Regions from separate parts of the Dysgonomonas termitidis genome, predicted to be linked through region 1. Evidence: riboswitches for the same ligand, from Rfam matches in the RefSeq annotation. Region 1 holds a riboswitch; the other holds the start of a gene.
The links. A riboswitch is a leader RNA that binds a small molecule or an ion and turns the genes downstream of it on or off. The one in region 1 is predicted to bind cobalamin.
Positions count from the first base shown of each region.

Region 2: linked by a shared signal. The riboswitch ahead of ACYQ3L_RS04665 (anaerobic ribonucleoside triphosphate reductase) and the one ahead of ACYQ3L_RS12825 (TonB-dependent receptor plug domain-containing protein) in region 1 are both predicted to bind cobalamin.

Region 1 is NZ_BAAHYD010000002.1:2,069,284-2,085,800, reverse strand. Features, by position in the region: gene ACYQ3L_RS12830 (pyridoxal phosphate-dependent aminotransferase) at 1-988, opposite strand, end outside; cobalamin riboswitch at 1,197-1,372, shown strand; gene ACYQ3L_RS12825 (TonB-dependent receptor plug domain-containing protein) at 1,484-3,478, shown strand; gene ACYQ3L_RS12820 (DUF5074 domain-containing protein) at 3,500-4,597, shown strand; gene ACYQ3L_RS12815 (ABC transporter substrate-binding protein) at 4,609-5,742, shown strand; gene ACYQ3L_RS12810 (YiiX/YebB-like N1pC/P60 family cysteine hydrolase) at 5,799-6,434, opposite strand; gene ACYQ3L_RS12805 (IS982 family transposase) at 6,456-7,280, opposite strand; gene ACYQ3L_RS12800 (TonB-dependent receptor plug domain-containing protein) at 7,406-9,433, opposite strand; gene ACYQ3L_RS12795 (hypothetical protein) at 9,566-10,168, opposite strand; gene ACYQ3L_RS12790 (TonB-dependent receptor) at 10,267-12,669, opposite strand; gene ACYQ3L_RS12785 (Fur family transcriptional regulator) at 12,747-13,148, opposite strand; gene mgtE (magnesium transporter) at 13,555-14,946, shown strand; gene ACYQ3L_RS12775 (NAD(P)/FAD-dependent oxidoreductase) at 15,053-16,517, opposite strand, start outside.
Region 2 is NZ_BAAHYD010000002.1:54,984-71,500, forward strand. Features, by position in the region: gene nrdG (anaerobic ribonucleoside-triphosphate reductase activating protein) at 1-446, opposite strand, end outside; gene ACYQ3L_RS04665 (anaerobic ribonucleoside triphosphate reductase) at 439-2,646, opposite strand; cobalamin riboswitch at 2,821-3,068, opposite strand; cobalamin riboswitch at 3,307-3,558, shown strand; gene ACYQ3L_RS04670 (threonine/serine exporter family protein) at 3,735-4,529, shown strand; gene ACYQ3L_RS04675 (threonine/serine exporter family protein) at 4,532-5,035, shown strand; gene dapB (4-hydroxy-tetrahydrodipicolinate reductase) at 5,383-6,099, shown strand; gene lepB (signal peptidase I) at 6,132-7,646, shown strand; gene lepB (signal peptidase I) at 7,755-8,747, shown strand; gene ACYQ3L_RS04695 (WbqC family protein) at 8,755-9,408, shown strand; gene ACYQ3L_RS04700 (EFR1 family ferrodoxin) at 9,529-10,572, opposite strand; gene ACYQ3L_RS04705 (TlpA disulfide reductase family protein) at 10,588-11,820, opposite strand; gene ACYQ3L_RS04710 (SusD/RagB family nutrient-binding outer membrane lipoprotein) at 11,942-13,483, opposite strand; gene ACYQ3L_RS04715 (SusC/RagA family TonB-linked outer membrane protein) at 13,501-16,517, opposite strand, start outside.

The DNA of each region.
Region 1 (16,517 bases):
CTACCGGAAGGCGTGCAACGGTATAAAATGCACCCATAGGGATAGGTGAATATACTCCCGGTATACGGTTCAGGCGGTCGATAAGGAACTTACGTCTTTCCACATATTCATCGTAGGTATCACGAAGATAATCAGGACTTGCATCCAAAGATGCCTCTGCCGCAATCTGGCCGATAAGCGGAGGACTCAGGCGCGCCTGACAGAATTTCATAAGGGTCTTGCGTAATTCCTTATTTTTAGTAATCAATGCACCGATACGGATACCGCACTCACTGTATCTCTTCGAAACCGAATCTATCAGCACCACATTATCCTCGATACCGACAAGGTGACAAGCCGAAATATATGGTGAATTGGTGTAAATAAACTCACGGTATACCTCATCCGAAAATAAATAAAGATCATGCTTCTGCACCAGATGCTTTATCTGATTCATCTCGGCACGCGAATATAAATATCCTGTCGGGTTATTCGGATTACATATCATAATTCCTTTTGTACGCTCATTTATCAGTTCTTCGAACTTTTCAATTGGCGGCAAAGCAAACCCTTCTTCAATAGAAGAGGATACTGTGCGGATAATGGCTCCGGCTGATACGGCAAAGGCCATATAATTGGCATAAGCAGGCTCCGGAACAATAATTTCGTCACCCGGATTGAGGCAGGCCAGAAATGCGAACAATACAGCTTCCGACCCTCCGGTAGTAATAATTATATCGTCAGCCGATACATTTATATTATACTTTGCATAATAACCAACCAGTTTCTCACGGTAAGAACGGTATCCGTCGCTGGGACTATACTCCAGTATAGTGCGGTCGATATTGCGTATCGCTTCAAGCGCTTCTTCGGGAGTAGGTAGATCGGGCTGTCCGATATTCAGATGATATACTTTCAAACCCCTGGCTTTAGCCGAGTCGGACAATGGAGCCAATTTCCTGATGGGAGAATTCGGCATTTCTATTCCTCGCTGCGAAATATGTGGCATAATGCTATTATAATATATATTTTATTTTCAACAAGGCGCAAATATACGAATTTTACTTATGAGTTATAAGTTATAGGCGACGAATTTGTAGCACCTTTCATTCACCCGCTTTACTTATTTTTCATCTCTGCTCTTCCTTATTCTTGGTAAGCACGATGATACTCTTTACAAATAATTATCTCAAAAAAGTAAATCTTCTATAATATTGTGTATCTTTGCGCTACTTTGTTCCATTAAGGATGAAAAGGGAATCAGGTGTAAATCCTGAACAGACCCGCTGCTGTAAGCTCTGGGAATGTTTGTATCAAAATACCACTGTTGCAAAACGGGAAGGTGATATGAACAAGAGCGAGTCAGAAGACCTGCAAAGTAATATTTTCGACAGCTTTCGAGGAATAAGGCTTAAGAAACATGCGTAAAAGAAATCCAACTACCTTTCTTTTTCTTTGTTCTTATCGGATGCTGCAATTATACTAAAAGATATATTTTGCATAGATGAGAATTTTATTTTCTACCTTTTTATTTTTTTGTTCTTTAGCTTGTACATCCTTACTGGCCCAAACAAATGATAGTATCAAGACACAAAAACTATCGGAGGTAGAAGTATCTGCACATATAAAACCCTCGGCTGCCCGCTCAACGACACCGCTTCAAGTCATTACTACAGAGTCTATTACAGAGCAAGGATTGCAATCGGTATCTGACGTTGTACGCCGCTTTAATGGTGTCGTACTCAAAGATTATGGAGGTATCGGCGGACTAAAAACAGTTGCTATACGGGGAATGGGAGCGGAACATACAGCGATCAGTTATGATGGAATCACTGTCAGTAACGTACTATCCGGACAGGTGGATATAGGCCGATTTGCTTTGGATAACATATCTGCCGTATCGCTCAGCATAAGTCAGTCAGATGATATATTTCAAACAGCAAGGGTACTGGGTTCTGCCGGAGTACTTAATCTGCAAACAGCTATTCCTTCGTTTAATGAGCATAACCACGAGGGTAAAACAAGAATAACAACAGGCTCGTTCGGGTTATTCAATCCTGTCCTCGATTATTCGCATAAAATAAGCAATTCTTTTGCCATATCAGCTAACGGGAGCTGGCAACGTGCCGATGGTAATTATCCTTTCAAACAGGAAGACGATAAACTGTTACCTGACCGTAAAAGAAAGAACAGCGATGTGGATATCTTCAGAACAGAAATAAATATCTTCAATAATTTCGGTAAATCCGGTGATCTACGCACTAAAGTCTATTATTTTGATTCGGAACGTGGATTGCCCGGAAACGTAACTATCGCAAACGATTATGCGGCCGAGCGTCTCTGGGATAAGAATTTTTTTACCCAGATGATGTACAATACTACATTCAGCCCTAAGCTCAAATTCAGATCACAAGCCAAATATGACTATACGTTTACACGATATGTAATAGAAGAACTGAGCGACAGGAAAACGAATCGTTACAAGCAGCATGAAATATACCTTTCCAATGCATTGTTATATACGATAAACAATAACTTTTCGGCTTCTTTGGCAGAAGATCTGAGCTATAATACGCTCAATAACGACATGGCTACCTTTGCGGACAACCTTCCCTACCCTAAGCGGTATAACTCACTTACCGGGATAGCAGCAAAATATGACATTAAACAATTTACTGCCACTGCAAGCCTGCTGGCAACATATATATCAGAAGAGGTGAAGAACAATAGCGACAATAACACTTATAAGAGACTGACACCTACAATCAGCGCTTCGTATCAGCCTTTCGATGCAACAAATCTGCGTTTCAGGGTGTCATATAAAGAATTGTTTCGTGTACCGACTTTCACCGAATTATACTATTCTTCTATATCGAAGAAGCTAAATCCCGAACTGGCACGCCAATTCAATATGGGTGCAACATGGGTAGGTAGCATTTCCGACGTTCTCAATTACGTGAATGCATCTTTAGACGTGTATTATAATAATGTGAGGGATAAAATTATCATAATACCATATCCCTTTATGGCAAGTAGCACTAATCTGGGAAAAGTACGGATAAAAGGTATGGATCTGAAACTGGCGACAAACATCTCACTGTGCGACAAAATGGATGTGGATATCAGCGGCTCATACAGCTATATGGAAGCGCTGGATATGACTGACCCCAATAACAGCAAAACATACAAAAACCAGATACAATACACCCCAAAACATTCGGGAGCGATAACGGTAGGCTTCAATAATCCATGGGTAAATTTTTCATACTCTGTTGTTGCAGCAAACAAGCGTTATTTTAATATACAGAATATTAAGGATAACCGTATCGACGGATACTCCGACCATAGTATCTCCCTATATAAAAAGCTAAGAATAAAAGGTTATGACTGTTATCTGCAAGGCAACCTGTTGAATATCTGGAACGAAAATTATGATATAATCGCATATTACCCCATGCCGGGGCGATCATTTAAAATAACCGGCGGGTTCAAATTTTAAACATTTAAATAAAAAATAGAAATGAAAAAGTTTTTAGTAAAAGGAATGTTACTCTCTATGTTGGCTTTTGCCTTTGTTTCTTGTGATTCTGATGATGATAATATCACACCTTCATGGGTAGCTCCAGAAATTACCTCTGCAGGGGTGTATATTCTCAACTCGGGAAGCAGTGGTAAAAACAATGCAACAATGGGCTATTACAGTTCCGACACAGGAGTATTTACTGAGAAAATGTTTGAGAATCAAAATGATGAACTAAAAATAGGAGATACAGGGAACGATATGGTCATTTATGGTCATAAAATGTATATTCTGGCATCAGGGTCAAACAAAATATATGTTACAAATTTAGCCAGCAAGTTGTTAAAGATTATCGAACCTCTAAATGAATCGAATCAGCCTCAAAAACCTCGTGAAGGCGTTGCTTATGACGGGAAAGTATACATAAGTCTTTTCGATGGATATGTTGCTCAGATAGATACAACAAGTATGACTATTACAAAAAAAGTACAAGTAGGTACATACCCGGAAGAATTAACAATAGCCAAAAAGAAACTCTATGTTGCAAACTCCGGATACGGAGATGGAACAACTGTTTCAGAAATTGACCTTGAAAGCTTCACTGTCAAAACAATTGATGTGGTTCAAAATCCGGCAAACATAACAAGTGATAAGGATGGAAATGTATATATTATATCATTTGGCAATTATGGCAATATAAAATCAGCCCTTCAAAAGTATGAGCCATCAACAGGAAAATTAACAACTTTAGGTACAGGTATTGCCAATAAAATGGCCTTGAATAAAGATAATGATAAATTATTTTTAGTAAGTGAATCATGGGATACCGGAAGTAGGGTTGTTAGCTTGAGATCATTAGATCTGAAAACAAACACAGTAAATGAGAAATCCTTTGTGACTGCACCTGGCAATGTTGATCTGTCGAAAACATATAATGTTACAGTAAATCCTACGAACGGCGACATATATATTGCTACAAGTGACTACTCTACCAATGGAGATATGTATATCTTTTCTGCCGACGGTACATATAAGACTGGTTTTGGTACCGGAGGTATCAACCCTATGGGAGCATATTTCATTACAGGTGTAAAATGATAATATAGAATATGAAATTCCTAAATATCACACTACTCTTTTCTATTATCCTCATCCTGGCGGGCTGCGATAAACCTAAGCCTGCCGGACAGGATAATATTAAGCCGCAAACGGGATATACTGTCTATTATGCCAAAGGCTTTCAGGTAAAAAAGTATGATGGATATACCACCGTGTCGGTGCGTGATCCCTGGGACACCACGCGCATGCTGCAAACATATGTCCTTGTGGCAAAGAATAAAGATTTACCGGCAAACCTTCCCAAAGGTACAATTGTAAGAATACCTTTGGAAACAGTAGCGACATACTCCACCATCCATTGTTCTACCCTGAACGAACTGGATGCGGTAAATCTGATAAAGGGTGTGTGTGAACCTCAGTATATAAAGCTATCCAATATACAGGATGGTGTAAAGAGCGGGGCAATCGCCGATCTGGGGATGGCCAGTAAACCTGACACAGAGAGATTGATCATGCTCAGTCCTGATGCCATATTTGCCACTCCGATACAAGGCTGGACATACGGAAGTATAGAAAAAACAGGAATCCCCATTCTGGAAACAACCGATTATACAGAATCGCATCCGCTTGGACGTGCCGAATGGATACGCTACTATTCCTTATTTATCGGGAAGGAGCAATTGGCCGATTCGCTTTTTGCCATTACCGAAAAGAATTATAATGCTGTTAAAGATGCCGTGGCCGGAACGGCAAACCGTCCTTCCGTATTTACGGATATGCGTTATCAGAACAAATGGAACATGCCCGGAGGAAAAAGCTTTATGGCAAATATGCTATCCGATTCGGGAGCATCGTATTGCTGGTCTGATGACAACTCGACAACTTATATGCCACTGGCATTCGAATCGGTATTAGACAAGGCGGGTGAAGCGGATTTCTGGATAATCAAATATAACTGGCCTGAAGATATGACATATCAAAGCCTGGAGAAAGAATATAAGCCATATTCCCATTTCAAGGCATTTAAAGAAAAAAATATATACGGATGCAATACAGCATATTCGGGTTATTATGAGGATTTGCCCATCCATCCGGATTATATATTGAAAGATATGGCGTATATATTCCATCCGGAACTCTTCCCGGAATATACGCCGAAATATTACAAAAAAATAGGAGAGTAAATGTATATAGGTTTGTAAAAAGGCTGTGATCAGAATTTCTGCCACAGCCTTTTTCTTTAATAGTAATGAACGATATCGATCACATCCGAGCTTGACATAGCTCCCGGATTTATACCCGGTTCACCTTCGGGAACCGGTAAATTATACTTTCCGAAATACTCCTTCCAGCCTTTCGTTATTTCGCCTGTATCGGGCGATTTGAAAGTCATCGTATTTAACGCGAATACGGGAATGCCATTATTTGCTTTCAACAAGATATCATAAATAAGTTCTGAACAATAATACTTATCATTACCTAAGATAAATCCGTCATCATAATCTTTGCCGATAAGGGTTAACCCCTCATTCAACGCGGCGGGAATACAGGCACTGTATTCTTCTTTCAGCCGTCCTACGACCGATTTGGGATAACAATCTTTTCCCTCGGGATGCAGATAATCATTCAGAGGTGTCTTTGCGACTTTGGGACGAGTAGCTTCGATTACATAGACACTGTCATTATCATCGATATAAACGATACCGACATGCGTAAACCGGTAATCACCGATACTGGCGGTAACTGCTTTTATCGTATTATCAGTTCCATTTGCGCAATCTTCCTGAAAGATCAGATCGCCGCTCTGGAGCCTGAAGTCATCAGCACGCACGGTCATGCCTGATAAAAAGAGAACCATTAATAATATTGCTTTCATATAATTAATTTAAGTTGCTATTTATAGATTGTAAATTTTATCAAAAGTATATCCCCAAATGAAAGCAATAAGTTTAATCAAGAACCCCTTTTGAGTGACGGCATGAATTTTCTTAGGCAAATACTTGGTAATATCACTAAAAGCTGTTTCAATCCGCTTTCTGTGAATAGATATCAGATATTCCATACACGGATTATGCGGCTTTGTGGAATTACTTTTCCTGGCAGCTTTCAGATAAATATTATTATCGGCCAGCATGTCTTCAAGCAAATAATCAGTGTAAGCGGAATCAGCCAGAAGTTGACTTCCATCAGGCAGGTTGACCGGCAATTGTTTTATACCGTCAATATCATGGATTCCGCCTGCTGTAAAGGTAAATTCTACGGGAATACCATCCGAAGTAACTATCATATGAACTTTAAAACCATAAAAATAAACACGTTTGGAAGCACATTTACCTCGGTATTGTTCCCCTTTGACAATCCTGGATCTACTTATGCGTATATTATGGCAGACCTCTACAGGAAAGCTATCGATGCTATAAGTTGTCTCAAGGCTCATACCCTTTATTGCCTGGCCTGTATAGAAAAAGAGTTGGCTAAGAAATTCTCCTATATTGTGCAACCTGCGGTTGAAGCGGCTTTTGCCAAGCATACGAGGCATCAATCCGGTAGAACGGACAAAACAGATGGATTTCTCTATATTGCCTGCAAAATACTGGGCGGCAATCAGAACTACCGTAATGATTTCCGCATCACTGGTCTTACGGCTCTCAGGCTCTTTGTGGTTCATCGATTTCAATATATCATCAAAAAATACGTATATTGCAATGGTTTTTGTAACCATGGTCAGTCCTTTTTTGTGTGTTAGCACCGCAAAGTTAAGGGATTGACCTTTTTTATTGGATAATTCTATAAATAGCAACTTGAATTAATTATATAGAAGAAAGTTCTGACTATTCTTTGGCATTACTATCTGAAAGTATAACTAATACCTCCCATTAGCCAAAAGCCGGCCTGAGGTATATTTCCCCTATCGAAGTAATGTGTATCATAAAGATTATTCAGATTCAGATTGAATACCACATCTTTATATTCATAGTTCAATTTCAGGTCGAGGGTTGAAAATGCAGGATAATGCTCATCACCCACTTTTATCAGATTTTCATATTTTTCGTAAGTGCCCATCCGCTTTTGGAAGCGAAAATACCAGCCTGCTGAGAGTCCTTTATATATCTGATGATTGAATTTTGCCGTAAACTTATCCCGCAAATAGTTCAGCGAATAGATAGATATGAGGCCCTTCGTATCCCCATCCTGATGCATACGGATATAATCCAAAGCCAGTGATGATTTACCGCCCAACGCGGGAAGTATATCTCCGATACGGAATTTAGCTCCCATTTCCACGCCTTTAGTATCTATTTTACTTAAATTCCATGCAGTGTATGCTTCATCTGCCGGGTTCTCTTTCACCCAATCGATAATATCCCGACCCCATTGTATAAAGCCTGTAAGGTATGCACTGAAGAGATTATCTTTATATTTTATGCCTAACTCCAGAGATTCCGATTTCTCCGGCTTCAGATCATTCCGGCCGATGTGCGTAGGTGCTTTATAGTACATATCGGTAAAGGTAGGCACACGTGTTGACTTGCTCCACGACGACGATATGTTTACTTTATCCGTAGGGCGGTAAGTCGCGCTTACCGATGGATAGAACTTATATTGATTGTCTTGTAATGTATTATGATTCATCAGTGCCCCTGCGGATAATACGAACTGCTCTATGCTGTAGGTATGCTCCAGTGATACGCTGGCATTTGTCCGGTCGTCATATTTCGTATATTTACGGTGTGGCTCAACCATAAGCATTCCCAGGTTGGTACTCATAATATCTTCCCTGCGTATTTCACCTCCAAGGCTGGTATTCCCTAATTTCGACCTGTATGAGAAAATAAGGTTAGCCCCGTAAGTATCGCTGCGGTGATAATTCCGCCCGTAATCGGTATCTTTCACCAGATCGTACTGATCGTGATGCCTGTTCCAATAAATAATCGGGACTATTTTTAGCTTGGAACCAAACTCCCCTTTCAGAGAACCCGTATACGTACTGGTTCGTTCATACTGATTTGGAAACTTAGGAGAATAGAATGTATTGGCACCGTATTTTTTATCATTATATCCCAGCTGCAGGTCCAGTTTCGATTCATTTTTGAGTCTGAAACGTGTTTGCCACAATACGTTATAAATATCATAATCACTGTTTGCAATATAACCATCCGAAGAATTATAGCCTACCGACAGGCTATTGGTTGTCATACCCGTTTTTGCCGTACCACGCACTTCCATTCCCCGAAGTTTGTGCATCCCGGATCCTACACTGGCATAGGCCTTGTAATCCGTATTCTTCTTAGTGATAATGTTGATTCCTCCGGAGAAAGCACTCGAACCGTAAATAAGAGCTGACGGGCCATGAATGATCTCGATGCGTTCGATGTCGGAAAGATTGATGGGAATGTCGAAACTGTAGTGCCCTGTCTGGGCGTTTGAAAGGTTTACTCCGTTGAGGAGTACTGCATTTTGGTCGAACGATCCGCCACGGATCGAAATGTCGGCTTGTACACCGTGTCCGCCTCTTTGAACTACGTCTATGTTAGCGGCGTAGACTAACAGATCCTGAATACTGCGGACGGGCGACTGCTCAATTTGTTCTTTTGTGATTACCGTAACAAGCTTTGCCGTCTGATTGATCGGAGTCTCTACCCGGGATGCCGTGACCATCACTTCATCGAGTTCCTTTTCCAATACTTTTTGCTGTTGTTCGCCATCGGTAGTAGTCTGTGCAGTAATTGTAGATACAGTAAGGAATGAAATAGCACATCCCCTTACCACTCCGATGTTTACAATTCTGTGCATACTGTTGAATGCACTGTAGGCCTTCCGTACAAAGCGTTTGAAACGGTAGACCGGTCTTTCCTTAAAATGTTTTCGATTCATTTTTCTAGAATTTGTTAATAAAATAAATTGTCGCCGCAAAAATACGGATTATAGATAAAGTTACCGAGCATAAATGCATAAAAAAAGCATGAATCCGGATAAGATTCATGCTTCCAGTTATTTAATACAATATTATTTCTGTCCGACTCTTACGTCATACAACGACTTCCGGTTCATTAATACAACTTTGTAGTCCATAATAGAATCTCCATTTCCGGCTTTGTCTATCACTGCCACTTTCATATCATAGATCTTCTGACTTAAGACCAGTGTATCCATAACCGACACATCTCCATCTTTACGGGTTCGGGTAATGGTGTCGGGTATCTGAAGCAACCTGTTACGATATACTGTTATATCTTTTTGATTAAATATCATTTGCCCTAGCTTGACTATTGGCATTATGGAGTCTTTCACATTTTCCCGTCCTCTCTTATCTTTATATTCAGGATTTATTTCCACTTTAAAGGTAGATAAAGCCTCATTATCCGTAAACCGGGCATATATATACATCCATTTAGTGGCTATTACCGTATCCATTCTATTTGGATTATCATTCAGGCTATCATTCATCTTAATGACCAGATTACCGTACATCAACGTATCATTCTTATTAATCCTTACATCTGATATCGCAGGTGGTTCTGTCTCATCACCCTCAACCTTTGCACATGATGAAAAATACAGGCCGGTCAACAGAATAAGCGTAACAATAAACAAGCAAAAATTCCTCATTACATATTATCTAAAATTGCAATTACGAAAATACAATAAAGTTGCGAGTTACAGGCCACAGCTAAACGTTTTTTTAGATTATTGGCAATCCAGGCTTATCAGCCATTGAACGGAATGCGCAAAAAGACTTGTATATTCCTTCCCGGCTCGGGTATATTCAACCGGCGATAAAGGCTTATATGATTGAGATAGCGCGTATTAAATATATTTTGCACCTGCAGACTGAAATTAACAGCAAACTTAGGAGTAAACCGGTAATCGAACCCCGCACCCGCATGAAATAAACTGGTACCGGCTGTTTTTGCTTCATCAAAACCTACCCGGCTTTGCTTTGCATACCATTGATGGGAGGCTGATAATTGATAATATGTCAGTCCTTTCCTTTTACCTGTATCTTTTAAGTATTTTATCTCATTGGTCATTGTCAAAGGTGGGGCGAAAGGCAGGGGATTATGGTCATCCAGATTTTTATTCAGCACAAAACTTCCGGCAGAAGAAAATTCCAGTTGCCTGAGCAGTAACCATGTAATTTTATACTCTGCTCCTGTAAATATCGCTTTTGCCTGAGAATATTGATAAGGCTTATCATCATAGAGCGATACAGGTGTTTCCTCCACAGGCTGTAAAAAGATAAAATTGGAATAATAATTTACAAAGGGACTGAATTCGACGGAAAAACCCGCCTTGTTATCATAATTTAAGCCTAAATCCAGTGTATAACCGTTCTCTGCTTTCAATTCAGGATTACCAATCTCGTAACGGAACGCTGCGTGATGTACACCGTTTGCTGCAAGTTCATTGGCCGAAGGAAACCGGAAAGTTTTGGAGACATTTGCCTTATATGTTAGACCTTCAGATAAATACGGTGTATATGCCAGTCCTGCACTTGCCGACCAGCTGCCAAAGTTACGGTCAACATCATAGGCGCGCTGCGCGTATTGTCTCACGACCTCTTCACCGTATCCCTGTTCTTTAAGGTAGGTAGCCAGAGTATTATCATAAAAGCCTGTGACATCCATATTTCCGAAATCATACCTCGCTCCGGCTGAGAACAGCCATTCATTTGTAAAGCGGAATGTATTTATAAAAGATAATCCACCTGATATCTGATTATAACGCGGCAGGAAATACTCGAAGCCCCCTACTCTGTTTTGCTGATATTCTACGCTTGCGCCGATGGTTTTTGTCCAATTCTCCTTTTCATCCAGGAAAAGCCGGGCATTGGACGAATATGTCCTCAATTTGAAATCTACTGCAATATCATCGTCCGTCCCTGGCTCGGGCTGTCCTTCATAATGTTCGTGAAAATGCTCGTATTCGCGACGATGGTTATATTGATAACCTGTATTTACAGACAAACGAAACGCCGATGTTTTCCACTCTGTATTATTCGTTACCGCAAAATGATTTGCAGTAGCGTATGGCATAGTTATATTCCGGTGTGAATTATCTGCATCATGATCGGGATTATCATGGTCATCATCCGCATCACCATGATCATGGCCGGAATGATCTTCCTCCAACTCAAAAAGCCCGCTCTTTTGGTAGTTGTTACTTACATTCATATATGTAGTCACATTCTTTTTCCTGAAACCGACCGTTCCCGAAAGTGAATATTCCCTCCCCGCTGAATTGGGTAAACGTTTGTCCGGGAAAGCAATTTCCTGCGACTCATAGTCCGCTTTTTCGGCGGGTAACCTGTAATCGGCATAATCTTTATAATTGTAAGCACCTTGCAAAAACCAGTTGCCCTTTTGCCATCTGGCAGTAAGCCCGGCCCCGTATAAATCATTATTCGACGCACCATATAATTGTGCTTCACCTTTGAAGAAATCCTTATTTTCAAAGCCATATGACTGTATCTCTATCGCGGTTGTAGTACCCGAACCTAACAACAATGAACTTGGTCCCTTATACACACTCGCATTATATATATCCAGCAGGTTCATATCTATGCCGTGGTCGGCTCCCCATTGCTGATTCTGCTGGCCAATACCTCTGTTTATTACAGCTACCCTGTTGCCGCTCAGCCCTCTTATCACAGGTTTTGACGTACCTCCTCCGATATTCATGGTAGCTACACCCGGTAAAACACTTAACATCTTATTAAAAGATGTAGATGGTTTATCATAGTCTATTTGCCTTATAACGGGTTCTATATATCCTGCCGAAACTTCCACCTCTCCGAGTTCTACAGCCAAAGGTTTTAAACGAATATCGAGAAGTGTATCGTTATGTATTCCCACATAAACAGTATCGGTTTCATATCCTATATAGTTTACAAGAAGAGTATAATTATCATCTTTTAAATGACAAAAGCTAAAAACACCAAGGCTATCGGTCAATTCGCCCACAGCCGTATTTATTATTGAAACAGCAGCCCCCTCTATCGGTGTCCCAGTATTACGGTTTGTCACTTTTCCCGATAATGAGCAGGTTGATTGGGCCGAAAGCTGAAGATAAATAACAGAGAAGAATAGTATAAATAATATCTTTTTCATAAAAGTCATCCGACTGTTTTATTTTTGAGTAAATATGTTTTTGATTTCTTTATAATTAAATATCCGGCTACAGGCTCTTATATTTTGCAATCAGGGCATGTACCTTCAAGTAAGACCTCTACCGAATCTACAGAAAATCCCTCGGGCATGGCAACCGGCGCCTGAACCTCTGTTTCCAGACATGTTACCACATCACATTTTATACAATGAAAGTGAGCATGTTCTCCCTTGGGTAAGGCTTCCTTATCAAGGGCATATTTAACCGTAGAATCATGCAGGACAATACGATGGATAATATTCTTCTCTTCCAGCGTCTTCAGGGAACGATAAAATGTAACTCTATCGAATAAATCCGGTAAGGCCTTTTTAATTTCATTCTCTGACAAAGCTGAATTATTATTAAGCAACTCACTGATTATGAACTTACGGCAACCTGTATTTTTCAGGTTGTGATATTTTAATATTTGTTCAATACCCATATTTGCAACAACATTATAAATGAAACTACGTTGCAAATATAACACTATTTCATTTAAAATATTCAGATATATAAAAAATATCCGGTTAAAATTTAAACAGATCCTTATTTCGACTATTCATTCAATTAGCATATTTACGAACAGGGTAAAATTCACAGTTCTTCATTTTTTACTTATATCGATAAACTTCTCCCAAAACGGCAATATCCGGCATTGGGATAAAAATTTATCATTATACCCTGATACTGCAAAAAAATATTATCTTTGCAGCCGCATTTCGCAAACGGATAATGACGTTGCTGACAATATCAATAATACCGCAAATTTGTGAAAGCTAATTCATCCCAAAAACAGAATCACAGACAGAACTGTTTTTGTATTATCCACCTTATAATTTATCTTATGGATGAAGGAGAATATCGAACAACTGACAGAACAGACCAAGCTTCTGATTGAAGCAGGTGATGTTACCATGCTGCGCATCTTTCTTGACGATCTGAACATTTCGGATGTAGAAGATCTGATAGACGAATTACCTGAGTATGCCCCGTTGATTATTACCACTTTAAGTCTCCACAGGGCAGTAAATGTATTCAGGATATTAGATGTACCCACACAGGAACGTATTATCATAAAACTTCCGGGACAAAAAATATCCGAAATTATTAACGGATTACCTCCCGATGACCGCACTGCTTTCTTCGGAGAACTAAAAGATCAGGAACTACAGCACCGCCTTATTTCGTTGCTTACACCCGAAGACCGAAAAGAAGTATTTACCCTCCTTTCATATCCGGAAGACAGTATAGGGCGCCTGATGACACCCGATTTTCTTGCGATATCCAAAGATTATACTGTAGAAGAGGCTTTACAGTACATCCGTAAGAATGGAAAAAATTCTGAAACGATCGATGTAATATATATACTCGACGATAAGGGTGTACTGATAGATGACTTACGGATAAAAGAATTGCTTATCAGTGATCCGGAAACACCTATAACCGACCTTATGGACGGACGGCTTATTTCTCTGAATGCCCCGGACCCTGTGGAAGAGGGCATAAAGATATTTAAGATGAATAATCGTGTAGCCCTTCCGGTAATAGATTCGGGCGGCATTTTACTGGGTATCGTCACCATAGACGATATCCTCTGGGTTGCCGATGAAGAATATTCGGAAGACATGCAACGGATGGGGGGTACATCGGCCCTGGACGAGCCTTATCTGGATTTACCCGTCCACAAACTGGTATGGAAACGGGCTGGCTGGCTGATTATCTTATTTATAGGGGAACTACTCACTGCCTCGGTAATGCAATATTATGAAGAACAATTGGCACAAATGATAGTATTGGCGCTGTTTCTTCCATTGATGATTTCGAGCGGAGGTAATAGTGGTTCACAGGCTTCTACACTCGTTATCCAAGCTATGGCTACCGGAGAAGTCAAACTACGGGACTGGTGGCGTGTATTCCGCCGCGAAGTAGTTTCGGGGCTTAGTCTGGGGATTATACTGGGGGTCATAGGCTTCTTTCGTATCTATGTATGGCATCTTATATTCCCCAGTCTTTATGGTGAACATTGGATCATGGTAGGCTCCACCGTATCATTTGCCCTTACAGGCATTGTACTTTGGGGATCATTGATAGGTTCCATGCTGCCATTTATACTCCGGCGTTTAGGAGCAGATCCGGCGACATCGTCCGCTCCGTTTGTAGCCACAATAGTCGATGTAACGGGATTGATGATATACCTGACCATAGCCAGCTGGATATTCGGTCCATTAATGAATGGCTAAATTAAGCATGTCATAATTTAAAGACATACCCATACCATTAACTTAAATTTTATAACTCGCAGCATAAAAATAGCTGCGAGTTATAAATTTGTATAGTATAGTTATTTCAGGTAGGCTTATTGCTTCCGTTTATTTTCTCCGCCAAAGCCTCCGCACAGCGCTCTCCATCCATTGCCGCCGAAACAATTCCCCCGGCATAACCGGCTCCTTCGCCGCAAGGATAAAGGCCTTCTATCTCTATATGCTGCATTGTTTCTCTGTCGCGGAGAATACGGACAGGTGAAGAAGTCCGGCTCTCTACACCTAAAAGTATAGCCTCATTCGTCAGGTAACCTTTATAGCTGTTTCCCACTTTCTTAAACGCTTCCTGTAAGCGCGAGGAAACAAACCTTGGCATCCACTCGTGCATAGGTGACGATATTACCCCGGGAGCATAAGATGTATCAGGCAGAGATTCGCTTTTCTTGCCATTTACAAAATCATAGAGCCTCTGCGCAGGAGCTACCTGGGTCTTTCCTCCGTGCAGCCATGCCAGTTCTTCCAAATCTTCTACAAATTTCAACAGGGACAATTCATCGTATTTTGCGTATTCCGGAAAATCTTCGGGATGAACCTCAACCACTACTCCCGAGTTAGACCAGCGGGAGCCACGGTTCGACGGCGACATACCATTAACGACCACTTGTTTGGGGCCACTGGCCGATGGAACTATTGTTCCCCCCGGGCACATACAGAAAGAATATACACCACGGCCTCCGGCCTGAACAACAAAGCTATATTCTGCTGCCGGCAGGAACTCGCCCCTGCCCTCTTTGCAATGATATTGTATCTGGTCTATCAGGTGCGATGAATGTTCAACACGGAATCCTACAGCCAAACCTTTGGCCTCTATTTTTATTTTCTGGTCATGCAGCATATAGTAAACATCGCGAGCCGAATGGCCGGTAGCAAGAATAACCTGTCCTAAAAATGTTTTTCCATTGTCCGTCTCTATCCCTTTTACTGTATTATTTTCAATTATCAGTTTATTCATACGGGTTTCGAAATGGACTTCGCCTCCCGATAAGATAATCTGTACACGCATTTTTTCTATAATACCGGGCAGCCTGTCTGTTCCGATATGCGGATGCGCATCTACAAGGATAGACAGTTCCGCCCCGTGCTGACAAAAGACATTCAATATTTTTTCCACATTACCCCGTTTTTTACTACGGGTATATAGCTTACCATCAGAATATGCTCCGGCACCGCCTTCACCAAAACAATAATTCGATTCAGGGTTTACCACATGTTCACGGTTCATCAATGCCGTATCACGTTTCCGGTCGCGGACATTCTTACCTCTTTCTATTATAATAGGGCATATACCTAATTCAATCAGCCTCAATGCTGCAAATAATCCTGCCGGCCCCGCTCCTACCACAATAGCCTGCGGACAACCTTTTACATTCGGATAATAGGTACTTACAAAAGCTGGATCGTCTTGCACTTCATTCACGTATCCCCTCACCCTGAGGTTTACAAATATATTCCGCTGCCGGGCATCTATCGAACGGCGGAGAATACGCACC
Region 2 (16,517 bases), 2.0 Mb from region 1:
ATTAACCGCTGATTGCTGCTACCTCTGAAGATAAGGGATTCATCTTTTAATGATTCAACATATCGCCCGTCTACAAGTACATCTATGTAGGGAAGTATCCGGGATAGCCTTTCCGACCTTATGATTTGTTCATAAATATAGCCCGTGTAGCACCAGATGTTTTTATCTGTTTCGGATTTGATCCTTCGGGCTAGTTCTGTAAACCCTTCTACCTGCATAAAGGGATCGCCTCCCGTAAAAGTTACATTGGAAAACTCGGATTCCTTGAGTTTCTCCAATAAGCTATCAATGGAGTATGCTTTACCATTCCCGATATCCCACGAATGGGGATTGTGGCACCCTTTGCAAAGGTGTGCACACCCGGCGGCATAGATGGCAGTCCGGAATCCGGGGCCATCTACAGTGGTGTCGTGTACGATATCCAGTATCGATATATTGCTATTCATGGACAATACGGTCATTAAGTTCAGCAAGTTTTGCGCTATTCCATCTATCGGTAGTGCCTACCAGATAGCCTGTTATACGTTGCAGGCGGTCTATCTGCATGCTTCCGCAACGGGGGCACTCATTTATTTGTGTAGCGGCATTTTCGTATCCGCATTTCAGGCAACGGTTCCGGTTATGGTTCACCGAGGCGTAGCCGATATTATATTTATCCATCATATCTACAACAGTCATAATAGCTTCTGGATTATGAGTCGCGTCGCCATCCATCTCGACATAAAATATATGTCCTCCACGCGTAAGATCGTGATAGGGAGCCTCTATTTTAGCTTTCCGATGTGCGCTGCATGAATAATATACAGGTACATGATTTGAGTTTGTATAATACTCCCGGTCTGTAATTCCTTCAATAAGTCCGAAATCTTTTTTGTCGCGTCGTGTAAACCGCCCGGCAAGTCCTTCGGCGGGAGTGGCCAGTACGCTATAGTTGTGCTGATATTTATCAGAAAATTCATTTACCCGGTCTCTCATATATGTTATTATTTCCAGACCTAGTTTCTGGGCGGTTTCGTCTTCTCCGTGGTGCTTGCCGGTAAGGGCAACCAAGGCTTCGGCCAGCCCGATGAACCCTATGCCAAGTGTGCCCTGATTGATAACTTTCTCTATTGTATCCTCACCTGCCAGCTGCTCGCAACCTTCCCATAGCACCGACATTAATAACGGGAATTGTTTGGGAGCGGCTGTCTTTTGGAACTCGAAGCGGCGATGCAATTGGAGGGCGGCCAGCCCGAGCATCTGATCCAGTTTCCTGTAAAAGCAGTCGATCCGTTCCTTCTCGTTTTCTATGTTTCTGCATTCCAGAGCAATGCGTACCAGATTGAGTGTAGAGAAAGAAAGATTGCCTCTGCCTACCGATGTTTTCTTTCCAAAACGGTTTTCAAATACGCGGGTACGGCAGCCCATTGTCGCCACTTCATATTCAAAACGGCGGGGATCGTTCTCATTCCATTCTTCATGTTGGTTGAATGTCGCGTCCAGATTCAGAAAGTTAGGGAAGAAACGATGTGCGCTCACCTTGCATGCCAGTTGGTATAAATCGTAATTCCGGTCTGTTGGTAAATAGCTTACTCCCCGCTTCTTTTTCCATATCTGTATCGGGAAAATGGCTGTTACTCCGTTGCCCACGCCTTCATCTGTGCTGATTAACAGTTCCCGCATGATGCATCTTCCTTCGGCAGAAGTATCCGTTCCATAATTAATAGAACTGAATACCACCTGATTGCCTCCCCGGGAGTGTATGGTGTTCATGTTATGGATGAAGGCTTCCATCGACTGGTGTACACGGCTCACTGTACGGTTTATGGCATGTTGGATAATTCTTTCGTCACCATGTAATCCGGTCAGGTCTTTTGATAAGTAATCCTCTATTGGTGTTTCGTAAAGGTGTTTGTAGTCCAGTCCGTTTATCTGTTCCAGCACTTTTATTTCTTCAATAAAACTACGCCTGACAAAAGGTGCCAGATAAAAATCAAAAGCAGGGATGGACTGGCCACCATGCATTTCATTCTGGGCTGTTTCCATGGATATGCAGCCAATCATGCTCGCTGTTTCTATACGTTTGGCAGGACGCGATTCTCCATGTCCGGCATTGAATCCATGCTGAAGTATCTTATCTAATGGGTGCTGTACACAAGTGAGGCTTTTGGTCGGATAATAGTCCTTGTCGTGAATATGTAAATAGTTTTGGCGGACGGCTTCTTTTACTTCCGGCAGCAGCAGATAGTCGTCAACAAAAGGCTTCGTAGTTTCACTCGCGAATTTCATCATCATTCCTGCCGGAGTATCAGCGTTCATGTTGGCATTTTCGCGTGTGATATCGTTCGATTTGGTCTCTATGATTTCGAGGAACATGTCCCGTGTTTTGGCCTTTCGGGCAATGCTGCGCTGGTCGCGGTAAGCGATATATTTTTTAGCTGCTTCTTTCCGTGGGCTTTTCATCAGTTCCACTTCTACCATATCCTGGATTTGCTCTACGGTCATTTGCTCGTTACCCTGGCAAGAGATAAAATCCGTGATGCGTCTTATCAGGGAAGAGTCTTCTCCTTGTTCGGTGTGTAACATGGCTTTGCGGATAGCTGCCATTATCTTTTCTTCATTGAAGCCGACTATGCGTCCGTCTCTTTTTATGACTGTCTGAATCATGGTTGTATTATGTTATGAGTAAAAGAAAGTATTCGACCCGCTTTCGCGTCGTCAATTGTTGATTAATGATACATTGCTTCAATGTAACTGACGGGGATAGAGACCAAAATAGGCGAAGAGAGATTAAAGATGTAAAGTCACCGCATATTCTATTCTATCGCTTTTCTCCCGAAAGCTACGAATGTATACACGGCAGGTCTTCTGACTTATTTCCCGGTTAGGAGCCTTCCCAATGTTCAGTTAACAGTGAGCAGTAAGCAGTTAACAAAATGATAACTGAAACTGATGACCGGTAACTGTCGATCAGTGGCGTGAGGGCCTAACCTTTTCTTGAAATTTACAGCTACGGGGATAGTTCAGGACTTGCACCTGATTCCCTTTTCATCTGATTTTATTTCAGAACCGTATATGGTAACAAAGGTAGATTATTTTTTTATATGGTTTTCAAAAATGAGATTTATTTATTGAAAAATAATGCCAAAGTTTCCCGAAATAAATTCTAAGTTATACAATATTAGATAAATAAAACTTTTATATTGTTGAAAAGTTTCCTAAATTGGATAATTTACGATATTAATTTATCTTTATTCCGGATGATTTGCCGATAACTACAGAAAAAAATATTTTCTCAAAATGTTATTATTTCGATTTTTTATTCCAACTTTGTATCTGATTATTGGTGTTACAAGTCCGCATCTTCGGATAAGTAATGAAAAAGGGAATCAGGTGCAAGTCCTGAACAGACCCGCTGCTGTAACCTCTTTTCAGTGAACAGTTAACAGTCATCAGTTAACATTCATTGATGTTGTTCCGAGCGATACCCAATGCCACTGGTCGACAGATAACTGTCTATCGGGAAGGCTGCACGGAGCAAGAGTGAGTCAGAAGACCTGCCAGTAATAGTATGATTTTGTCTTTCGAGGATTAGAGGCAAGTTGGAGAAGTAAAAATTCATGTTCGGATAAAGCTGGTTTTGTGCAACAGTCAAAGTTGCATTGTGTTGGTTATATATGATAACTAAGATCCCTGCAAGAGCCGCCGACAGAATCACTTATTCTCCCGGAGATTAATTTTATAAAGCAAACAAAATGGAAAATGTTTTGCCGGAGGACAAAGGTATGTCCGCTACAAAATTTGCCGATCTGATTTTGGAGGTCAGTACGATTCTGTTAGAGTCAGGCGCTCACTGTGAACGTATAAACCGGAATGTGCAACGTATTGCCGATACGACTTGTTTTAAGGTGGAGATGCTTCTCTCCTTTACTGCTGTATCGGTAACGGTTACAGATCGTGAAAATCCCGAAAATACAGTAACCGGAAACAAGCGGGTGAGGCATCATGGTGCGCATTTCGGCGTATTGACAAATACCAGTTTGTTAACATGGAAGCTGTTTGAGAATAAAATTTCGTTGGGTGAGCTGGAAAATTGCCTGAATGAGATAAAAGCCGCACCTAAACATCCTGTTTGGCTGATACGCGTTTTTATCGGGGTAGCATGTGGTTGTTTATGTTTGCTTGCCGGAGGCGACTGGATGGACGGAGCTTTTGCCTTTATAGCGTCACTCATGGGGCTTACAGTGCGTCAGGAAATGGTAAAAAAGGGTTTCAATCTGATGGTTGCCGTTGTATGTTCTGCTTTTGCGACTACAACGATCTCCGGCATGAATGTATTGTTCGGTTGTGGCTTATCGCCCGATATATCGGTAGCAACCGCTGTCCTGTTCCTTATACCGGGGGTCCCGTTGATTAATTGTATTATAGATTTGCTGGAGGGGTATATACCCACGGGAATTGCGCGTGGGGCATTCGGCGGCTTTATTTTGTTATGTATAGCGATCGGCATGTTTATGAGTATGTCATTGATAGGTATTAATAATTTTTAGAGATGATGATAGATATATTAAGAGATGCTTTTCTAAGCTTTTTTGTAGCAATAGGCTTCGCGCTTCTTTTCGAGACCCCCCGAAAAGCTTTGCTGATTGCAGGATTGTTAGGAGGGGTAGGGCATTGTATCCGGTTTGTGCTGTTGCAATTGGATTATGGTTTGGTCGCATCTACACTTTGCGGGACTGTATTTATCGGGCTTGCCGGAATTTATTGCGCCCACCGTATACATACGCCTCCTGTCGTTTTTACGCTTCCTGCCTGCATTACGATGATTCCCGGCTTATATGCATACCGCACGATGCTCGGTTGTATCAGGATATACGAAGAGGGGATGGATAATAAAGGTTCGTCATTGCTGCAGGATACCGCATATAACTTTATTCTTACCTCTTCGCTATTGTTTTGTCTGGCGATCGGTATTTGCATTGCCGCACTCGTTTTTCGTAAAAAAAGTGTGAAAGATATAAAGAAAATCAGGGATTTGGGTATAAAGATTTTTTGAACTAATAAAGACTTGAATTCATCAATTGAGATGCTTATAAGCATTTCTTCCTGAAGGCAGGGGATGGCTAAAGTGTTAAGAATATCTAACCGGATGTAATAAACCGGGAATGGGGGCGACTAACCTTTTGTAGGTGGCTTTTATTGCTTAATTAGATAATAGCCGGGATTTAATAATGCATTTCCTATTATAACTTATTCTTGTTGTTTTACTTACTGATACAAAGAGTTGGCTCGTGTCCTTAAAAAAGCTTATAATCAAGGATTAATTAAAAGGGAAATCCTCTGGAAATAAGTTTTTATGTATATTTGTAAGCTTTAATCAATTAAATTAACAAATACTCAAATATGAATATAGCTCTCATCGGATATGGTAAAATGGGACATGAAATAGAAAAGATAGCTGTTTCGAGAGGTCACAATATTGTATCTGTCATAGATGTAAATAATACGGATGATTTCGGTTCGTCCGCGTTCAAAAGTGCTGATGTGGCAATCGAATTTTCTACGCCTGACAGTGCGATAGATAATTACAGAAAATGTTTTGCTGCACACGTTCCTGTAGTTGCAGGAACAACAGGTTGGCTCGAACATATGGATGAAGTGAAAAAAGCGTGCTCGGAAGGCGTACAGACTTTCTTCTATGCATCGAATTATAGCCTGGGAGTAAATATCTTCTTTGTGTTAAATAAGTATCTGGCACGGATAATGAATAATTATCCGGACTATGATGTGAAGATGGAGGAGATACATCATATTCATAAATTGGATGCTCCAAGCGGAACAGCTATAACGCTTGCAGAAGGTGTAATTGAAAATATCAGCCGCAAGGAACGCTGGAATCTTGAAGTTGAAGAAAAACAATCAGATCTGGCTATCCATTGTATCCGTGAAGGAGAAGTTCCCGGCATACACGAAATAATATATGAGTCGGATGCCGATATTATCAGCATCAAGCATGACGCGAAAAGCCGGAAAGGGTTTGCTTTGGGAGCAGTTATTGCCGCTGAATTTACCAAAGGTAAAAAAGGCTTCCTGGGAATGGATGATATGCTTAAATTTTAAAATAAGGTCGTAAACCTACTTTTACTTACAATATGGAAAATAACACTAAAAAAGATGGCGCGCAGCAAAAACGCAAATCCGGCGTAAGGCAATGGATATATGCCGTTCTTGCATGTATATTGTGTGTCTTGTTTGTTATCTGGACAGGATACTGGGGAGTCCTGATTCTCATTCCCGTTTTTATAGATATCTATATTACGAAATTTATCCCGTGGGGAGCATGGCGCAATGCTAAGAATCCGCATATGAGGAAAGTGCTCGACTGGGTAGATGCTATTGTTTTCGCATTGGTAGGTGTATGGATCATTAATACATTCTTTTTCCAGAATTACCAGATACCGACTTCATCTCTCGAAAAATCGCTCTTAGTAGGAGATTTCCTTTGTGTAAGCAAGGTTAGTTATGGGGCGCGTTCCCCGATGACTCCATTCTCACTGCCATTGATGCAACATACGTTTCCTGTTGGCGGATTTAAGTCGTATCTCGAAAAACCGCAGTTGGAATATAAACGGTTTGCAGGCACAGGGCATATAGAACGCAACGATATAGTCGTGTTCAACTATCCGTCCGGAGATACGGTAGCGCTTAATTATCAGAATGGGGATTATTACGGGCTGGCTAAAAGGGTTGGGCGTGATGTGGTATGGAATGATAAAAGGACATATGGGGATGTAGTCTACAGGCCTGTAGACAGACGGGAAAATTATGTAAAGCGGTGTGTCGGGTTACCCGGAGAAACTATAGAACTTATAAATGATATTGTTTACATAAATGATAAACCGATTGCCAGTCCCGAAAACATGCAGCTATTGTATTTTATCCAGACAGACGGTACTGAGATAGCTGCAAAGATATTTGAAGAATTAGGCGCCAGTGAGGATGACTATTTATATACCAACAGTATGGGGCAAAAAATGGTATATTCATTTAATCCCATGGGTATAGAAGGCGCGGACAGTCTGAGGCTGGCCAGTCTCGGATTTAAGTATAATAATGGAAGTTTCGGCCTCGCGTATCAGATTCCTCTGACAAAAGCAATGGTTGAAAAAATAAAAGAAAAACCTTTTGTGCTGACAGTCTTTCCAATGAATGAGTTTAAGAAAAAAGCAGGGATCAAGCGTGATGTTGATAATGGCGACTATGTATATCCTATTACATGGACTCAGGATTGCTATTCAGGTGACTTTCCTAAAATATGGATTCCTAAACGTGGCGAAACTATAAAATTTGATACGGATGTGGATTATAAAGTTGCGGCTTATATCCGCTGTATCAAAAATTATGAACATAATGATTTTGACTATCGTGACGGCAAAGTGTATATCAACGGGCAACAAGCCGATTCTTATACATTCAAATATGACTATTACTTCATGATGGGTGATAACCGCGATAATTCTGCCGACTCCCGTTCCTGGGGATTTGTTCCCGAAGATCATGTCGTAGGCAAACCGTTGTTTATATGGTTGTCTCTGGATAAGGATAAAGGATGGTTTAGCGGTAAGATTCGCTGGAACAGATTATTTACATCGGGGAACAAAAAATGAGCCAGTCCCCTAATCCCCCGGAGGGGCCTTGCAGGGAGGGTAAGGATGAATACTTGTTGACCGTAACTTGTAACTGCCCGTAGGGCGAAGTAACCTGTAACTAATTCAATGTCGTCAAAAAAGAAAAATATATACGTTTATCTGGGCAAAGTAATTCTTGTTACTTTGCTCATTGTTTTACTGGTGCGTAGCTTCTTTCTTGAATCATTCTCGGTTTCCTCTGCCCAAATGGAGACTACATTGCTGAAAGGAGATAAGATACTGATTAATAAAACGGCCTATGGCATCCGTATGCCGGTAACTTTATTGAGCATTCCATTTACATTTGACAAGATATTCGGCATGAAAGCATACTCTACAGCCCTGCAAGCGCCTTATAAAAGGTTCTTTGCACACGCTGCGGACAGAGACGACATCGTGCTTTTCAATAATCCTCTGGAAACAGATAAACCTTTGGATAAGCGAAGCTTGTTGCTTAGCCGTTGTATTGCCTTGCCCGGAGATTCTATCCGGATAGAGAGTGGATTGTTTATCATAAACGGAAGGCCGTATCTGAGCAGCCCTGGTACAATAGAAGAATATTATTTCAGGGTATCGGCCAAAAAAGAATTGGAAGATGTGGCAAAGGGAATGCATATACCTATGCCTTTAGGTATAGGGCAAGGGGATAGTATAATCACCCAATTGAGTAAATACGACGCATTTGTGCTGAATGAAAGTTTGTCGGATTCGCTGACACTTGTTCCCTGCAAAAAGGACACTCTGCAAAGCCACACATTCCTGATTCCATTCAAAGGGAAGATAATAGATTTGAGCGAAAGTAACCTTGTCGTATACAAGCAGATAATTTTGCAGGAACTGGAAGGACAAGATGCTAAAATTGAGGACGGTGAACTGTTGATAAATGGTATAAAACAGACCGGCTATACATTCGAAGACAGTTATTACTGGATGTTGTCCGATAACAGGACTTATTCTACAGATTCACGTTCCATCGGGTTCATTCCGTTCAGTAGTATTATTGGTAAAGCATGCCTGATCTGGCATAGTTCGGACGAAAACGGTACAAGGGCGGAACGTTGTTTCTCTTCCATAAAATAAGTGATAGATGAAATTAAATGATATATACCTTTCTTCAGCATACCTTGCCCCGGTTCAGTATTATACAAAGTTTCTTCTTGCCAACCGTATTTTTATAGAGCAAAATGATAACTATATAAAGCAGACATACCGGAACCGTTGCACTATTGTCTCGGCAAATGGCGGAATATCCCTGTCTATCCCTGTCGAACACTCCTCGAAAGACAAAACATTGATGAAAGATATCAGGATTGCCGGACATGGTAACTGGCAGCATATGCACTGGAATGCTATTGTGTCGGCATATAATTCGACACCTTTTTTCGAATACTATCAGGATGATTTTTATCCGTTCTATCATAAAAAATATTCCTTCCTGTTCGACTACAATAAAGAATTAAATGATCTGATTCTCCGGTTACTGGATATAAATCTGCCTCAGATAGAATATACGGCAGCTTATAAGACCGAACTTGCAGATACGGAGTCCGATCTCAGAGAGCTGATTCATCCCAAAAAAGATTGGAAATCGTTAGACCCGGATTTCTCTCCCATACCGTATTATCAGGTTTTCGAACAGAAATTCGGATTCATTGCTAATATGAGTATCATTGATCTATTGTTCAATATGGGAAATGAAAGCCAGATAGTGCTTGCTGGTTCGGTGAATGAAAGATTATGAGCTTTTGGAAAATAGTTTATTTGTATAATAAGCTGTTCGGCATTAATTTATAGGTCTTTGGACCGTTGGTTGTTAATTTTTTTCGACGAGTAAGTATAGGATAATAGCTATACACATTCTCTATTTGTTATCTTTCCACTTATTATCGGGAATAGATCTGTATCGTCCCCAGAATTTGTAATGGGTTAATGATGAATATGAAATGAGCTTCCCAATCCATTTTGTCTTGAGGAAGAGATGCTGTAACCTGTACAGTGCGAACAGCAATAGCATGAAGATGGATGTGAAGATGGCTGATCTTATAAAGCCGGATTGAATATTGCTTGAGATAAAATGATGTATAAAGCAGGATGACGCAAATGATGCTGTCAGTGAGACGGTGAGAAACAATCCGTGTGCGGTTTCGATCGCTTTCTTTGGGCATTCGTTCATGCATTTCATACAGCTTTCGCACTTGTATGTCCAGAATGGCCGTGAGCCTGTATCCCTGATTGCTTTCACAGGACATTGCTTTATACATGAGCCGCAGTTGTCACAATCGGGAGAAGCATAGAAAGATTTTGCGAGGGCAAACCGTCCGACAAGGTAATAGGCCAAAGCAACAGGGGATATGAGAATATCCTGCACGATGTCCTTGTCAGAGGCAAAGTCAGGTTTGCCGGATAATATCTTTTGGCAGTGCTTTTCGAGACGTGCATAATTTTTCTGGTGCAGGAATTTTACCGACTTGCCGTTCAATGCCGGATGAATGGATATCCAGTTTGAAGGCATGTCGAAGGGGATTTGTCCTGTGATATGATAGCCCTTTTTCTTCAGGATGAATGCGGATAACATGAAACTAATCCCTGTAAGGCCGGGAGTAATGAAACGACCGATTCTGAGTCCGGCTCTGGTGTTCATCAGCACCACCTTGTTTTCCCCTTTTGGAAAGCGGCGGATAAAGTCAAGAGTTATCCTGGGGTAGTTAAAGCCGTGTACAGGCGAGATGATAACAATCAATGTCCCGTGTTCCGGTACTTGTGTCTTGGAATTGATTTTTGAAATATCTGTCAATTGACATTCAATTCCGCTGTTAACAGCAAATCCGGAAAACCACATAGCCACCCGCCGGGCGTTGCCTGTGCCCGAAAAGTAAAACACATGTGCTTTCCCGAGTTTGTCCATGTACAGAACAGGTTTTTATTTTTCTGCGAGGAGTTCGTCTATTACTTTATTGAAGTCTTGCTTAAACTCTTCGTAGAACAACCCTGTCGCCGGACCGTTGAAGCCGGTGTGTATCTTGCGGACTTTACCCTTCTTGTCGATAAAAATAGTAGTGGGGTATCCCATTATTTTGCTTACCTGAGGTAGAGCTTTGGCAGTTGCATCATCGCCCAGCTTACCCGCGAATAAGATATCATATGTGGTATCGTAACGTTTCGCCAGACGGGAAAGAACTGTCTTTACATATTCAGGATCATCTTTACGCTCAAAGGCGAGGCCTATGATTTCCACGCCGCGATCTTTGTTTTCTTTATACCATGGCGATAAGTATTCCATCTCGTCGAGGCAATTAGGACACCAGCTGCCAAGTATGGATACAATCACAACCTTGTCTTTGAACTTAGGATCGGATAACGATACTTTATTGCCCTCGATATCTGGGAAGGTAAAATCAAGACGGTCGAAACCCTTTTTCATGTACGCAAGGCTGTAAGGGTCGGCGAGTGCCGCTTCGGCATTACGTTTTCCAATGAGCTTAGTTACGCCCCTGGTAGTGTAAAACTCTCCCGTAAAGTTATCGCTCCCTGCAAACCGGCCTTTAATCAGGTAAGGACTTAATCCGGCAAAGGCAGAGAATTGAAAGCCATCGTTTGTTAATGCACCTTCAAGATAACGAAGGTCTCCGGCATTGGTAAGTATAGAGCCTGTAAGTATATCCCCGCCCTGATTGAATATGCCTACATTGCGTGCCGTATCGCCTTTCGGGCTGATGAAATCAATGTCCCATTTTCCGGCCAGAGATGTTGTCGCAGGAGTTGCCGCTTTTTCGAAGCGGGGTGCGTCCGTTTTCACTGCGGAGAAAGGCACGCCTTCATCGCCGCCTTCGACAAAGAGTTTTATAAATCGTCCGTCGAATTTTCCGTTGCTGATGACACCTCTTATTTCAGCATCATAAGCTTCGATGGGAATGATTACTGTATCAGTAGAATAGCGGATGCCTTTGAGTGGTACGCGTTCAGCTCCGTTAATCAGATATACCGTGGCAGAGTCTGTCGCAGCATCTGCGACATCGAAGAGGAACGGGAATTTCTCACCGGAGACGGAGAACTCGCCGCGCCATTTGCCATCGGCCAGTCTGTTATTTACTTCCTTGTTGCATGAGGCCAGAGAGATCAGCCCGGCCAGGCTTGCTATTATATACTTTTTCATATGCTAAAAAATTAGTCCTGACCATTCTTGCCCTGCCATAGTTTGTGGTAGATCTTATGGGAGTAATTACACCACATTTCCGGGGCAGCAGGCGAAGAATGTATCAGGACAAAAATACATACTAGTTTTTAAATATCCACGGCTTTGTCTCTATTTTATCACTACCCTGTGCCGACAGTGCCTGCTGATAGTTTGCCCTATTCACGTTCTGCTCTTTGGTAGGATAATACAGCCGGCTGGGAACACCTCCGTCTCCGAAGAGAGGGTCGAAACGATATGTTACAGTGTTGGCTTCTATTTCGCCTTCGAATATGATGTCGCCTTCCTTTATGAGGAAATCGGGGAATCCGGTGCGGCGATATTCACTCCATGCTTCCAGCCCCTGCATATATAATGCGATGTATTTCTGGGTTAAGACATTCTTCTGGTTAGCCGCAGGCAGCTTGGACAGGTAGTCTGTAACTTTGTCGGCAGCGACGCCCCATTTTTCAAGCGAGGCTCGTACTCCTGCCTGATAATCGTTTTGGCTCCAGTTGTTGTATTCGGAAATAAGGAATGCAACTTCTGAGTATTCCATCAGGATTTCCGCATAATTCGCCGCATTGATCGCCGCTCCCGGCAAACTGACGTTATTGGCGGAGAATTTTCCGGCCTGATCGTTTGCAAGGCCATATGGCAGGCCTATATAGGTATTCGTGGCTGTTGCCGGTAATGCATATGCGGATAAACGTGGGTCGGCTACAGGGAGTGCCGGATTACTGCCTTTTAGCAAATCGACAAGGATGTGAGAAACGGCGAAGTCTTTCCGGTTGGCTGTTACGGTGGCCCTGTAAAGAGGAGCTTCATTTGGAGATGTACCGGAATATTTGAATGCGGCATTGTCTGAATTGCTTGTGAACACACCTTTGCTTAATGCGTCTTCGAAATGTTGTCTGTATAATGCGCTGTCCTTCTCCTTTAAGCGGGTGGCAAAACGCAAGCGTAATGAATTAGCTAGTTTGGCCCATTTCAGGTGCTTTCCTCTGTAAATGATATCCGCCTTATTAAAGGTAGAGTCATCCGGATATTTGAGGAGTGTATCACTGGCGGCTTTTAGCTCATTCAGGAAATCGGCATAGATCTTTTCTTGTGGTGCATATGCCGGGGTAATATTTTCGGGGTTTTGTTGCAGAGCCTGAAAATCTGCATCTTTATTGCCATAAGACTGGTAAGGGATATTTCCGAACACGTCAGTCAATGCATAAAAGGTATAGGTTTTCAATATCCGGCTGATGGCAATCTGAGTTGAGTTACGCCCTATACCATTGGCGGAGGCTACATCTTTTGTTGCAGGATCAGTGTTGAGCCTTATTATTTCCTCCAGATTATTCAATGTCTTATAGAGCCCTTTCCAGTAATCGTCCGAGTAGCTGAACGGAATGTCGTAGCGGGACTGTGTTGTATAAGTATTCTGTGAAAAATATTGCACAAACAGTATAGAGCCTCTTAATGATACTTGTTCGCTGCGTAGGTTATCTACCAGTAATTTCTCGGAAGAAGTGATCAAAGATGTAGTAGGTACAGATGATGGGCGGTTGGGATCTTCATTGATATCATCTACGCATGATGTGAATAATAACAATGATGTGAAAGCACCTAGTATATATAGTTTATTTATTTTCATAATCTTTTTGTTGTCTTTTAAAATTTGAACCCAAGGTTTAATCCGTATGTTACCGGAGTAGGGATATTTCCTCCTTCTATACCTTGTACATTGCCACTGCTGTTTGTCAGTTCCGGGTCTATATCTTTACTTTTTGTGTAAATATTCCATAGGTTGCGGGCATAGGCAGTAACGCTGACACTTTCTATCTTCCATTTCGGCAGTTTGAATGTATAACCGAATGTCAGCTCTCTTAGCTTGATAAATGTCGCATCGAATACAGTATAGGCTGTCGGCCCATTATATTGGTTCTGCGCCCAGGCCTGAGCGGTTATATTCTTCGTGTTTTGAGCAGTATTGCTTACAGTATATGTACCATCGGAATTGAATACGACATCTCCTGTAACGCCATCCAACACAGTCCCTGTTTCACGGATATTATTAGCCGCAGTTGATTTCAGTATACCGGAATACATACCCACTTTATAGGTCTGGGAGAAAAACTTGCCTCCTACCCGTGAGTCGATAAGGAAACCGAAAGAGAAGTCTTTATATCTTAACTGATTCTGGAAACTCCACAAGAAGTCGGGCAACACACTGCCTAGCGGAACAAACTGATCTGTACGCATATACACACCGTCTTTATCCACGACCTTTTGTCCGTCAGGTGCATATACAAAGTCATATCCCATTATCTGTCCGTAACTATCCCCTTCTTTAGCCACCAGAGATACCAGTGTATTACTTAGCTGGAGAGTGTTTACAGCTTCAGAGAGTGTGATGATCTTATTGCTGTTTTTAGAGAAGTTTGCAATAGCTGTCCAATCCCAGTCTTTTTGTCTGATAGGGTTCACTGTCAATGTAGCCTCTATGCCTTTATTATTTATCTTTCCGGCATTGATCAGCTTATAGCTATATCCGAAAGCATCGGAAGTAGGCAGTGAAATAATCTGGTTGCGGCTGTTGTTATTATAATAGGTGACGTCGAGCCCTAATAGATTATCGAAGAGTTGTAATTGTAATCCGGTTTCCCATGAAGATGTTATTTCCGGCTTCAGTTCCGGATTATTCAATTTCTCAGGAAGTGTATAAACGATATTGCCATCGAATGAATTCAGGGCTTCATAAGTCTTATATAATTGATAAGGGTCTGTATCGTTACCCACCTGTGCCCAGCCTAAACGGATCTTAGCAAATGACAGCCAGCTTTGTTCTTTCAACGCCGGTAGTTCGGTCAGAATGAAAGACGATGTGAGAGATGGATAAAGGAATGAGTTATTATCTTCCGGTAATGTTGATGACCAGTCGTTACGCAATGTCCCGTCTACATACAACATGCTTTTCCATCCATAAGAGAAGCTACCATAGACTGACGATATGGCTTTCTTGTACAACCCGGTCGATGGGTTCACAATAATAGACGCAGCATTGTTCAGACTGTAATATTCAGGGATGGCAAGTCCTCCCGAAGTTTGGATGTCGCTTACCCGTCTGTTGCGCCTCATGTAGTTCGCACCGGCATTTGCTACCAGTGAGTGATCTCCCCAACGGTTGTTGGTTGTAGCCAGGAATTCATAGTTAAACTCATCGAATTTCTGTGAATACTCCTGATATTGGGACTGTGAACGTGAATAATAAGCAATTCGGTCTTGAGAATTGTATTGATAAACATCTCCGTTGATCCGTCCGGTCAGGCTAAGCCATGTTGTAGGGGTTACTGTTAATCCTACATTTCCATAAAAGCGGTCCCTGTTTTCTTTCAGGTAACTTTCATATGCCGACCAGTATGGGTTATCGATGTATTTGGTCTTTTCTCCGGCAGCTGTATTTTCCCAGCTTGTCCTGTTCCATGCGCGGGGTGTTCCGTCGGCTCTTTTATATTCTTTCAACTTTTGATAGTCGACCTGCACTTGTCCCCATTGGTATGCCTCGAGTATGATGTTACGGTTCGAGGCTCCTGTCCACGGACGGCCTGTGGATTTGTTATTTATATAGTTCACATTTCCGAAGAATGATACAAGGGAGCCTTTGGTGCTACCTGATATATTTATGGAGTTACGCCCTAAAGATGAATTCGGGATAGTCCCTTTTACGTTCTTGTTTGTAAATGATACGCGAAAAGTACCTGTTGCCGTATTCTTGGACAGGGCGATATTATTTGTATTTGATACGCCTGTACGGAAGAAGTCTTCCACATCGTGTTTCGGATAAACCCATGGCTGAGGATTCAGATAATCGGCTGTATATTCAGGATCGAGATTATACCAGTGCAATACAGGTGTTCCGTCCAGTTTCGGGCCCCAGCTTTCGTCAGCCGCGTAATCCACTATATTATATTCTTTTCCGTCGATAGTCGCCTTTTGAAAAGTGGTGCTGTATCCCCCGCCATATAGTTTCTGACGTTCAGGCAGGCGGACTACTTTTTCGAACTCAATACCGGTATTTACCTGTATATCTATACGGTCATCTCTTCTATCTCCTTTTTTCGTGGTGATGAGGATTACCCCGTTAGCTGCACGTGTACCGTATAAGGCGGCTGCAGAAGGACCTTTCAGTACGCTAATGTCTGCGATGTCGTCAGGGTTGATGTCCTGAATTGTACTACCCACATCTTTTCCTGCACTACCATTTATCGTGGCAGATGTATTCATATCTGTATTGTCCAACGGAACGCCATCTATTATGTATAATGGCTGGTTGTTTCCCGTAATAGAGTTTATACCTCGTAAAGTTACTCTGGACGATCCTCCCATATTTCCTCCACTGGAAATAACCTGTAATCCTGCTATCTTGCCCGACAATGCGCTCAAAGCATTGGTCGGCCTTGTTTCCAATGCCTCACCTGATACTCCCTGAACAGCATATCCAAGCGCTTTCTTTTCACGGGGAATGTTTAATGAAGTGATGACCACCTCGTCCAGTTCTGTAGCCTTTTCTTTCAGAACTACATTTATAGATGTATTCGTCAATACTTTTGCTTCATGTGTCTCGAATCCCAAAAAGGAGAAGACTAAAGTTTCATTTTTCTGTGCGGAAATGGAATAATAACCATCTT